3 regions of the Anaerotignum propionicum DSM 1682 genome follow, and region 1 is predicted to be linked to each of the others. Evidence: predicted binding sites of a transcription regulator. Region 1 holds the regulator's gene; each other region holds the start of a gene.
The links. Region 1 encodes HrcA, which represses chaperone genes, less so after heat shock. Its sites were predicted from a motif close to TGTTAGCACTCNNNNNNNNNGAGTGCTAACA; they were not measured.
Positions count from the first base shown of each region.

Region 1 (4,274 bases):
TTCAAGGAAAGCCTATGCTATGATATGGGAAAGAAAGGATGAGCTATGATGAAAAATATAGGGATATATGTGCATATTCCCTTTTGCAAAAGAAAGTGTCTTTACTGCGATTTTCCTTCCTTTGGAAACATGGAGGATAAATTTGAAGCATACGTCTATGCATTGGAGCAGGAAATAGAAAAGCGTGGAGAAAAAACCAGGGGTTTTCAAGTTTCATCTATTTTTTTTGGCGGTGGAACACCCACAGTGCTTTCTGAAGATTTACTCGAAAGACTGCTGACAAAGATAAACGCTTCTTTTACCATTGTTGAGGATGCAGAGATCACCATTGAAGCCAATCCCGGTACCATCCATGGTAAAATGGGTGAGGCATTGCGAAAAATGGGCTTTAATCGCTTAAGCATGGGCGTTCAGGCATGGCAAAACCGACTGTTATCCACTTTAGGACGCATCCATACCATAGAAGAATTTGTGGATAATTTTCAAAATGCAAGAAAAGCAGGTTTTGACGATATTAATGTTGATCTTATGTTTGCTTTGCCAACGCAAACCTTTACGGATTGGAAGGAGACTCTTGAGAAAATTACGGATTTGAATCCGGAACATATTTCGGCATACAGCCTAATCATTGAAGAAGGAACACCTTTTTATGAAAGATTTGAAAAAGGCGAGCTTGTGGAAACAGAGGAAGTGCTGGACAGAGAGATGTATCATTATGCGGTGGCTTTTTTAGCTGAAAAAGGCTATTATCAATATGAAATTTCAAATTTTTCCAAATTGGGGCGAGAGAGCAGGCATAACAAAATATATTGGCAGACCACACCCTATTTAGGCATGGGTTTAGGTGCCCATTCCTATTTTCAAGGAAGCCGTTTCCACAATACCTATGATTTGGACAAATATATTCTGGCGGATGGGGAAATAAATAGATTAGAAGAAGAACGGGAAATGGTATTAAAAAAGGCCGCCATGGAGGAATTTATGTTTCTGGGGCTTCGCTTGACAGAGGGGGTATCGTTCAAAGTATTTTTTGAGCGCTTTGGCGTGGAGATGACAGAGGTTTATAGTAAGGTGATTTCAGATTTTTTAGAAAGTGATTTATTAAGACAAACAGAAGAGGGAATCGCACTGACGCAAAGAGGAATTGACTTAAGTAATCAGGTTTTTGCAGAGTTTTTATTGGATGAATAAAGAAAATAAATCTTAATATTTTTCTTTGGTAAAATTATAATAAATTTACAATTTGCGCTTGACATATAAGGTGTCAAGTGCTATCTTATGTATATGAATTAGCACTCGTGCTAAGTGAGTGCTAACAATGTAAAAGAGGAGGCGGCTCAGATGTCGTTGAATGACAGAAAAATTCAGATATTACAGGCAATTATCAATGACTATATTGAAACGGCGGAACCAGTCGGCTCCAGAACTATAGCAAAAAAATATAACCTTGGTATCAGTTCTGCAACAATTCGCAATGAAATGAGCGATTTGGAGGAGATGGGCTTTATTATGCAGCCTCATGCTTCCTCGGGGCGTATCCCCTCAGATTTGGGATATAGGCTTTATGTGGATCACTTGATGCAAAAACGAGAATTAAGCTTAGATGAACAAGGTTATTTACAAAGTGTTATTTCCAGAGATATCAGCCAAATTGATTATCTTATGGAGGAAACAGCAAAGGTGCTTTCCGCTTTGACAAACTACACCACCTTTATTTCCGAGCCTGTGGGACAAAGGGCAAGAATTAAACAAATACGGTTGCTGCCCCTGGATATGGCTTCTGTGCTTTTGGTTATTGTAACAGAAGATAATTTTATGAAAAACCATGTAATTAAAGTGGGAACAGCGCCGGATGACGATATTATATTTCAAATTGGAACGTATCTAAACAGGGCTTTTCAAGGCTGTGCATTACAGCAGATTGATCAAGGGGTCATCCAGCGTTTGCAAATTGAGCTGGGAGACTATAAGGGTCTGCTAGGGCCAATCTTAAGAGCTTTGGAGAATACCATGCAAGCGGCGGAAAAGGTTCAAGTTCATATGAGTGGTGCAAAAAATATGTTAGCCTTTCCCGAGTTTTCAGATATCAGCAAGGCCAAGTCGTTATTCCAGACTTTAGAGGAAAAGGATGTTTTGGTTACCTTGCTGGAAGAAAGCAAATGCAATGATCTGCAAATATTAATTGGCAGTGAAAATACTGTGCAAGGCATGAAGGATTGCAGTGTAATTACGGCAACTTATAAGCTGAGTGATGATACCAGAGGTACCATCGGCATTGTTGGACCAACTAGAATGGATTACTCCCAAGTGGTTTCCGTTTTAAACGGAATGGTGAAAAATATTGAGAGAGTATTGCGAAATCTGACGGATAATAATAATAAAGACAATAAAGATGGTTAGAGAAAAGAGGGAATGAAGTGGCAGAAAATAAAGACAGAGAAGAGGCCTTGAAAGAAGAGGTATTACAGGAAGAAATTTTACAGGAAGAAATGGTTGAAACCACAGAACAAGAAGAACAGGAATCAGAAGTGACAGAAGGCGAAATCGTTGACGATACTTCAGAAAAGATTGCGAAACTGGAACAGCAGGCGGCGGAGAATTTTGATAAGTACCAGCGAAGCTTGGCTGAATTTGATAACTTCCGCAAACGCACCATGAAGGAAAAAGCAACAATGTATGATGATGGTGTGAGAGATACAGTAGAAAAGCTTTTAAGTGTAGTTGATAATTTAGAAAGAGCTGTTGCAGCACAAGAAGGCAAGGCGGAAGAAAACGATAGTTTCTTGAAAGGTGTACAAATGATCTTAAAGCAATTTCAGGAGATTTTACATGGTTTGGGCGTAGAAGAAATTAAAGCCTTGGGTGAAAAATTTGACCCCAACTTACATGCGGCGGTAGCCCATGAAGATGATGAAAACTATGGAGAAAATGAGATTATTCTGGAAATGCTAAAGGGTTATCAATATAAAGACAAAGTCATACGCCATAGTATGGTGAAGGTCGCTAACTAAAAAAATAAGAGATTAATTGATTAATAGGAGGATAAGGTTATGGGAAAAATTATTGGTATTGACTTAGGAACAACCAACTCTTGCGTTGCAGTTATGGAAGGCGGTCAGCCTGTTGTTATTGTAAACAGTGATGGTGCAAGAACAACTCCTTCCGTTGTTGGTTTTGCAAAAAACGGTGAAAGACTGGTTGGTGAGACTGCAAAGCGTCAGGCGATTACAAACCCTGATAATACAATCAGCTCTATCAAAAGAAGAATGGGCGAAAACTACAAAGTAGATATTGAAGGAAAAGGCTATTCTCCTCAGGAGATTTCCGCAATGGTTTTGCAGAAATTAAAAGCGGATGCAGAAAGCTATTTGGGCGAAACTGTTTCTGAGGCGGTTATTACGGTTCCTGCTTATTTTAATGATGCTCAGAGACAGGCAACAAAGGATGCTGGTCGTATTGCGGGCTTGGAAGTAAAGCGTATTATCAACGAGCCTACATCTGCCGCATTGGCATACGGTTTGGATAACGAACATGAACAGAAAATTATGGTTTACGACTTGGGCGGCGGTACATTCGACGTTTCCATTATTGAAATTGGTGATGGCGTTATCGAGGTTCTTTCCACAAATGGTAACACTCGTTTGGGTGGCGATGATTTCGACCAGAGAGTCATTGACTTTTTAGTGGCTGAATTTAAAAAGGCTGAAGGCATGGATTTAAGCAAAGACAAAATGGCAATGCAGAGATTGAAAGAAGCTGCGGAAAAAGCGAAAAAAGAGCTTTCTACAGTAACCACAACCAACATCAACCTTCCTTTCATCACTATGAATCAGGATGGTCCTAAGCACTTGGATGTTACCCTTAGCAGAGCAAAATTTGATGAATTAACAGCTGACTTGGTTGATGGTACTATGGGCCCAGTTCGTCAGGCATTGTCTGATGCAGGACTTAACGCAAGTGAAATTGACAAGGTATTATTGGTTGGTGGTTCCACAAGAATGCCATCTGTACAGGATGCAGTGAAAAAATATACAGGAAAAGAGCCTTTCAAGGGCATTAACCCTGATGAGTGCGTTGCAGTTGGTGCGGCAATCCAGGGTGGTAAATTAGCAGGTGATGAGGGTGCAGGCAGTGTGCTTCTGTTAGACGTTACACCTCTATCCTTAGGTATTGAGACATTGGGTGGGGTTGCAACAAAGCTCATCGACAGAAATACTACAATCCCTACAAACAAAAAACAGGTTTTTTCCACAGCAGACGATAATCAAACAGCA
Region 1 covers NZ_CP014223.1:2,656,312-2,660,585, reverse strand. The annotation lists gene hemW (radical SAM family heme chaperone HemW) at 49-1,191, shown strand; gene hrcA (heat-inducible transcriptional repressor HrcA) at 1,342-2,400, shown strand; gene grpE (nucleotide exchange factor GrpE) at 2,418-3,011, shown strand; gene dnaK (molecular chaperone DnaK) at 3,051-4,274, shown strand, end outside.

Region 2 (4,274 bases), 1.4 Mb from region 1:
ATGGTTCAACGCAGAAAAAGGTTTCGGTTTTATTTCCGTTCCCGGTGAAGACGACGTGTTTGTACACTTCTCTGCTATTCAGTCTGAAGGTTACAAGACACTTGAAGAAGGTCAGGAAGTTGAATTTGAAGTTGTTCAGGGTGCAAAAGGCCCTCAGGCTGCTAACGTAAAACGTGCTTAATCGATTTGATTCTGTATTGAAGATGCTTAGGCATTGATAATATAAATTATTTTTTGGTTATGCAAAAAACAACGCTTTATACCGTTGGACAAAGTTAGGAAGCTAGACTTCCATGGAAGGCATAGGTTTGCACCTGTGCCTTTTTGTTATGTAAAAGTACCCTTACACAACTAAATACTTAAGGATTCAAATAAAACTTAAATGTGTTTTAAAAGTGCTTTCTTTGTGGTATTTCTGGAAAGACATATAGTTCTCTAAAGGGAAAAATAATATAGAAACAAATACAAATTATATTGAATGCGAAAGATAAAAAGTATAGATGTTTTTAGGTACTGCGAAGAGTAATATATTTGGTGATAAAAAATGATTGGCTCTAAAGATTGATAATTGATATATGTGGTCATTAAAACAATTGTAAGTGGAAAATTGTAAAAACATTGCAGATGAAAAAAATCAAGCTTATATTAGATATAAAAGATCAAACCTAAAAAATAGCAACTAAAGAAAAAAACAATGGCGATAACCAAAAGACACTTGGTTTATCGCCATTAACTTTACTGATTTAGAATTGATACAATTTGTTTTGTTCCTTTAAGAAACAGCAACCTTTCCCACTCGGATTCCTTTATATTTGCGCTCTGCAACCTCGCAAACAGCACAAACCTTATCTACAAAGGTAATGACGTAGGATTCAATATATCTGGGAGGAACGAGGGTGCATGGCCACATATGCTTAGAGATAGCATCCTTTTCGACTTTATTCAGCTCTGTAATTTTTCTTGCATTATCCAGAGCAACTCTGGGATGCCAAGATGCATGATGGGTGCGAAGCCCCTTCTTTGTTCTCCAATCGTAGAAGAACAGATCATGAAGAAGACCAGCTCTGGCTGCGGAACGATAGTCCCAGCCCATGCGATAGCAAACCAAAAAGCTGTAATAGGATACATTAATGCTATGCTGCAATCTGCTTGTATTGCAATGCTGTACGAAGGAGTCCATTTTTCTAACCATTTCATGATCAAGGAGATCCTGTACGCATTCATTATACTCTGCTAATAATTCATCCTCACTTAAGTTGCCAAAATCTTTTTTGGAACCAATTGCCTTGTGCATTGGCATCACGTCCTTTTTGAGATTTACATAAGTATACCACAACGGCGAAGAAAAAAGACGGGGGAAACCAGGAAAAAGAACTTTTTTTCCCAATCACTGCTATGTTTTTCCTCAGCATTATCAAATGACCCCGACTTCAAGTTTCTTTGCTTTGACTTTTCTATTATAGCATATGAATAAATAACGCACAAGGAACAAAACAAGCAAATTTCAAGTAAATCATTCCCTTATGTTTGTGACCATTGATCATTATTGCTCCGACAAAATCTTTCAAAAATCAACAATAAAACAGGAGAGAAATCAGTCTGTTCCCCTCAATTTTAAAAGAAAATAATTATGAGTTTATCTTAAAATACACTGTCTTTTTTGTATTCAAAATCGTCAGTTATTTAACATGCTAATTAACATAAAACATGGAGATATTTTAGATATTATAATAGAAAATCAAATTTTAATAATGATACTTAGATTTTTAGAGGGGCTATGACATAGAATGTATGCTTTAAGGTATATTTATTCTAAAGTAAGTGATATTTTTCTGAATAGAAGAAAATTTACGAAAAATTTTTTTGAGTCCTCTTATCATCATGGGGGTGTAGATGTTTTCACAAATTATCGAGAAAATATGTTTTTTTCAAAAATGACTGATTGAATTTGGAACATAGTAAAGATGAAATCCAACTATTTCATCAAAGGAAATATTACACAATTCCTTATAAAAACGTAGCTATCCAGCTAGTAGATCTTTTGTCAGATTGCACAAGAATGTAAGAAACACTTTTGATGTTTTTAGCATGGCTAGAAATCGACTTTATTGATAAGCCTTAGGCCGTATTCTACGAAGAAAAGATATGGGGTGATATTTTATTAGAATAATGGTGCAACTTTTTATCTGTAAATGAAATTGCTATTTGAATACCTAGATACTAGAACCCTTTATTTTTTAAAGTAGGTTTTTTATTGACTATTTCGGCAAAAATGATGATTATAAGCTTGAGAAGCCAAATTTTTTGTATAAAAAAGAATTGTTAGCACTCTTTACAAGTGAGTGCTAACAATGTATAATATACCCATATTGAAGATACATTTAATGTATGTAATAGGAAGGTGGAATGGTTATGAACTTGCAAAAATTTACCCAAAAGTCTTTGGAAGCCATTCAAAATGCCCAGTCTGTTGCTGTGGAATATGGAAATCCACAAATTGACCAGCAGCATTTGTTGGCAATGCTATTAACCCAGGAAGATGGTTTGATTCCTCAGTTATTACAGAAGATGGATGTAAATGTGAATGGCTTGCTTCAGGCAGTAGAAGCTGAAATAAAAAAACTTCCTCGTGTGTCAGGGGGACAGACCTATGCCAGCGGGGGATTAGAAAAAACTTTAGTTGCCTCCGAAAAGCTTGCTGAAAATATGACAGATGAATATGTTTCTGTAGAACATATTTTTTTAGCAATGTTGAATGCACCAAATGAAGTGCTAAAGCCAGTTTTCAAGCAATACAACGTGAGCAAAGATGCATTTATGAAGATATTGGTTTCTGTACGGGGAAACACCCGTGTGACCAGCGATTCTCCGGAGGCCACGTATGATGCTTTGAAAAAATATGGTACAGATTTGGTGGAGAGGGCGAGAAGCAAAAAGCTGGATCCCGTTATTGGTCGTGATGATGAAATCAGAAATGTAATACGAATTTTATCACGTAAGACGAAAAACAACCCTGTTTTAATCGGTGAACCCGGTGTGGGAAAAACGGCGATTGCCGAAGGCTTAGCACAGCGTATTGTCAAAGAGGATGTGCCCAATAGCCTAAGGGATAAAACCATTTTCTCATTAGATATGGGGGCTTTGATTGCAGGGGCAAAATTCCGTGGGGAATTTGAAGAACGATTGAAAGCGGTTTTAAATGAAGTCCGTAAAAGTGAAGGTAAAATTATTCTCTTTATTGATGAGCTGCATACCATTGTTGGGGCAGGAAAGACAGACGGTGCCATGGATGCCGGCAACTTGCTGAAACCAATGCTAGCCAGAGGTGAACTGCATTGTATCGGTGCAACCACCCTGAATGAATATAGGCAGTACATCGAAAAGGACGCTGCATTGGAGAGAAGATTTCAACCAGTTTTGGTCAACGAACCAACGGTGGAAGATACCATTTCCATCTTGCGTGGGCTGAAAGAACGTTATGAGGTTTATCATGGTGTTAAAATTCAGGATCAAGCAATTATTGCAGCAGTAACATTGTCCAACAGATATATCAGTGACCGTTTTCTTCCTGACAAGGCAATTGATTTGGTGGATGAAGCTTGTGCTATGATTCGTACGGAAATGGATTCTATGCCAACGGAGCTAGACATTATTCAAAGAAAAATTATACAACATGAAATAGAAGAGGCGGCGCTTAAGAAAGAAAATGATAAGCTTTCTAAGGAACGATTGACTGAAACCCAAAAGGAACTGGCAGAAATGCGGGATAAGTTTGCCGCTTTGAAAGCAAAATGGGAAAATGAAAAGGACTCCATTGGCGTTGTGCAAAAGCTTAGAGAGGAAATAGAAGATGTAAACGCTGAAATTGAGGCGGCAGAGAGAAAATATGATTTGAACCGAGCCGCCGAGTTAAAATATGGAAGACTGCCCCAATTACAAAAGGAGCTTGAGGAAAAAGAACATCTTGCCGAGGAAAACAGCGGAAAGAATACACTCCTTCGGGATAAAGTAACTGAGGAAGAGATTGCACGTATTATTGAACGTTGGACGGGGATTCCCGGAGCAAGACTTATGGAAGGCGAAAGAGAAAAGCTTCTTCATTTGGAGGAGATTTTGCACGAGAGAGTGGTTGGTCAAGATGAGGCGGTAATGAAGGTTTCGGAAGCCATTTTAAGAAGCCGTGCAGGAATTCAAAGTCCAAATAGGCCCATTGGCTCATTCTTATTCCTTGGCCCAACGGGCGTTGGAAAAACAGAGTTGGCAAAAACTTTGGC
Region 2 covers NZ_CP014223.1:1,285,292-1,289,565, forward strand. The annotation lists gene CPRO_RS06090 (cold-shock protein) at 1-181, shown strand, start outside; gene CPRO_RS06095 (HD domain-containing protein) at 773-1,294, opposite strand; gene clpB (ATP-dependent chaperone ClpB) at 2,413-4,274, shown strand, end outside.
Region 2: a site for HrcA is predicted at 2,321-2,351, ahead of clpB (ATP-dependent chaperone ClpB). Genes of this name have one in related genera too.

Region 3 (4,274 bases), 510 kb from region 1:
AGCCGCCCATTCCTCCCATACCGGGATCAGGCATAGCAGGAGCCTTTGAAGGCAATTCTGCAACAACAGCTTCTGTTGTCAGGAAAGAGGATGCAACAGATGTTGCGTTTTGCAATGCACTTCTTGTTACCTTTGCAGGATCAAGAATACCAGCCTCTACCATTTCAACATACTCCTCTGTTAATGCATTAAATCCAACACCTTCAGGCATTTCTTTTACTTTATTCACAATAACGGAACCCTCTAAGCCTGCGTTCTCTACAATCTGACGCAAAGGTGCTTCCAACGCTTTTATAACGATGGCTGCGCCTGTTTTCTCATCACCAGTTAAATTCTCACACGCAGCTTTCACACTTTCAATTGCATGAACCAAAACTGTACCACCGCCGGCAACGATGCCTTCTTCCACAGCAGCTCTTGTTGCCGCCAAAGCATCCTCCATACGAAGCTTCTTTTCTTTCATTTCAGTTTCTGTAGCTGCACCAACCTTGATCACAGCTACACCGCCACTGAGTTTTGCAAGTCTTTCCTGCAATTTTTCTCTATCAAAGTCAGAATCCGTCTCGTCAATTGCCTTTCTAATTTGATGGATACGGCCTTCAATTTCATCTTTTGCCCCAGCGCCATCAGCAATGATTGTCAATTCTTTTTCAACACGAACTGTTTTCGCACGACCCAACATATCCAATGTTGTTTCTTTCAGGTCCAAACCAATTTCCTCAGAAATAACCTGTGCGCCTGTCAATGCGGCAATATCAGCAAGCTGAGCTTTTCTTCTTTCGCCATAACCAGGTGCCTTTACAGCAACACAAGTGAAGGTTCCTCTTAATTTGTTTACAACCAAGGTAGCCAAAGCTTCCCCTTCCACATCATCAGCAATAATTAAAATTTTGCCGTTTGCCTGCATAACCTGTTCCAAAACAGGTACCAACTCTTGAATATTGGAAATCTTTTTGTCTGTTACAAGGATATATGGATCTTCCAAAATAGCAACCATCTTTTCCATATCTGTGGACATATAGGAAGAAAGGTAACCTTTATCAAACTGCATACCTTCCACCAATTCCAACTCGGTTTTCATGGTTTTGGATTCTTCTACTGTAATTACGCCATCGTTTGTAACCTTTTCCATGGCGTCGGCAATCATATCACCAACTTCGTCATCTCCTGCAGAAATTGCAGCAACATTGGAGATATGTTTTTTTGTTGTAACAGCCTGACTCATTTTCTTAATTTCAGCCACAGCCGCTTCTGTTGCTTTGTGCATACCTTTTCTTAATATAATTGCATTTGCACCTGCTGCAATATTTTTCAAGCCCTCTTGAATCATTGCCTGTGCCAAAACAGTTGCGGTGGTCGTACCATCACCGGCAACATCATTTGTCTGGGTAGCAACTTCCTTTACTAACTGAGCACCCATATTTTCATAAGGATCTTCCAACTCGATATCTTTTGCGATTGTTACACCGTCATTTGTAATCAATGGGGATGTAAATTTGCGATCCAAAACAACATTACGTCCTTTGGGCCCTAATGTAACTTTAACTGTATTTGCTAATTTATCAACCCCTGCAGCCATTGCACTTCTGGCTTCTGTACTATATTTGATTTCCTTTGCCATATCTCTAACGCCTCCTATATCAGTCTTTTACTACTGCCAAAATATCATTTTGCTTCATAACCAGATATTCTTCGCCGTCAAACTTGATTTCCATAGCGCCATATCTGGAGAAAATAACATGATCCCCTTCTTTTAGAACCATTTCAACCTTGGTATCCCCAACCATGCCACCGGGGCCTACCGCAACAACAATTGCTTCCTGGGGTTTTTCTTTGGACTGAGAAGTTAAAATCAAACCTGATTTTGTTGTTTCTTCTGCCTCCAACTGCTTTAATACTACCTTATCTCCTAATGGTGAAAGTTTCATATCATTACCTCCTTATTTGTATCTGTTAGCACTCAACCTAACCGAGTGCTGATTTCTGATATTATATTAGCATTTTTTCAAGAATATTCAAATTATATTTACATTCATTTTAGCCACAATTTGGTTAAATTAGAACTTATTATGCTAAAAATAGTAATACACTTCATTTTTTCTAAAAATATCTCTTATTTTCTTTCATTTACTGCTTTATTACTAAAACAAAACTCTTCTTAGTAAATTTTAATCAATAAAGGCTATTTCTTCCTTATTCTAAAAGAACCAAAAAACCCCCTTCAGGCTATTCAAGTTTTGGGAATATCCAATTAGTTTCCCAAAATAGAAGGACAAAGCTTCTGCCCATTCTTTTTTTATTGCCTGAAGGGAGTCTATTATACATTCTTCATTTTATCTATATCAGAAACCGCCGACAGTGCTGCTACCAAGCCTTCTCCAACTGCCTTTGCAATTTGATAGGGTGCACCGGTGCAGTCTCCCGCAGCATAAACCCGTGGTAAATTTGTAGCCATACGTCTGTCTACCTCAATATTTTTTCCATCCGTTTTCAAACCAAATAACAAACTGTCAGGCGGCATTGTATTTTTTGCAAAGAAAATACCATCACAAGAAACCGTTTCTTTATCCGTTTCCAACGCCGCAACTTTATCCTCAGCACCAACTACTGCCTTAGGTGCCGCATTGATAACCTTTACGTTATCTTTCAAAAATGTAATATTTTTATAAAGAGGGATGTAGGATACTTCTTTGCAAATATCAGCCAAAAAATTCGCTTCTGCCTCTCCTTCTTCATTCTCGCTTACAACCACGACTTTTTTGTTGCGATACAGCATGCCATCGCAAGTTACACAATAGCTCACACCTTTGCCCAGATAATCTATCTCCCCTGCAATGCCTTTGCTTTTGCTTAGGCCTGTTGCAAGGATAATGGCCTTCGCTTCAATAAAGTTATTTTCTGCATTGATCATGTAATGTTCGCCAACGTTTAAAATCTGGGTAACACGACACTCCTGAAATTCTACGCCTTTTTTTACAGCATGAGCATAAAAATGGTTAAGCAGTTCTTCGCCATTCACATCAGGCATTCCCAAGTAATTATCCACTTTTTCCGCTGTAAACAATAATGAACTGTCCAAGCTTCTGCCAAAAACACATACGGTTTTATTTCTCTGTCGGCAGTTTAACGCTGCAGATAGTGCCGCAGGGCCACCGCCAATAATTGCAACATCAAGCATATATAAACCTCCTTACTTCTTTAAGTCAATTTTAAGCATATTCTTCTCAATTTACGATATCTCATTCTAAACATAGGAAATAATCATTCATTAGCATTGTACAAATTACCCTTCCATTGGTTTTCATAGAAGGACGGAACATCGTTATTTTTTGTATCCAATGATAAATGATATTTCATCATACCAATTGTTTCCTACGTTGGAATTAATCATAACATATTTTTATTGATTTGTCAGTGACTTTTGCACGCAATATAAACGGAGCACAAATAAAATAAAATGATTCTTCTGCAAAAAAATATGTTTTAACAATTTTTCCATCAAAAACAGACACTTGCCGCCAAGAGAATATAGAAGTCACCCTTTGCGGTTCGTGTCTGTCATGATTATATGAAGTAAGTTAGAACTTTATTTCTCCTTCTCTGCGATTCTACGTTCAATAATTTTTTTCTGAATCTCGGCGGGCACTTCCTCGTAGCGTTCAAAATAATGTTTATAATCGCCACGGCTCTGGGTTAAAGAACGCAGATCGGTAGCATATTTATGCATTTCCGATGCAGGCACCTCTGCCACAATGCATTTCTTACTGCCAACGGAATCCATGCTTAGAATACGGCCTCTGCGCTTATTAATATCCCCCATAATGTCTCCCATGTATTTTTCCGGAATAAGCACCTCAACATGATCAATAGGCTCCAGCAAGGTAGGTTTTGCCTGGGGCACACCTTCCTTGAACGCAACTGAGGTTGCCATCTTAAACGCCATTTCAGAGGAATCCACCGGGTGATAAGAACCATCTGTCAACGTAGCCTTTAAACCAACAACAGGATACCCTGCCAAAACGCCGTTTAAAACACATTCTTGCAAGCCTTTTTCAACAGCGGGGAAATACTGTTTTGGCACAGAACCGCCAAAAATCTTCTCCTCAAATACATAAGGCAAGGACATATCACCACTAGGCTCAAATTCCATAACAATATCACCAAATTGTCCGTGTCCACCGGATTGTTTCTTATAGCGCCCTCTGACAGATGACTTTCCTTTAATCGTTTCTCTATATGGAATAATAGGATCAATCATTTCAACTTCGATTTTA
Region 3 covers NZ_CP014223.1:2,149,435-2,153,708, forward strand. The annotation lists gene groL (chaperonin GroEL) at 1-1,621, opposite strand, end outside; gene CPRO_RS09985 (co-chaperone GroES) at 1,641-1,928, opposite strand; gene CPRO_RS09990 (NAD(P)/FAD-dependent oxidoreductase) at 2,318-3,178, opposite strand; gene fusA (elongation factor G) at 3,587-4,274, opposite strand, start outside.
Region 3: a site for HrcA is predicted at 1,952-1,982, ahead of CPRO_RS09985 (co-chaperone GroES). Genes of this name have one in related genera too.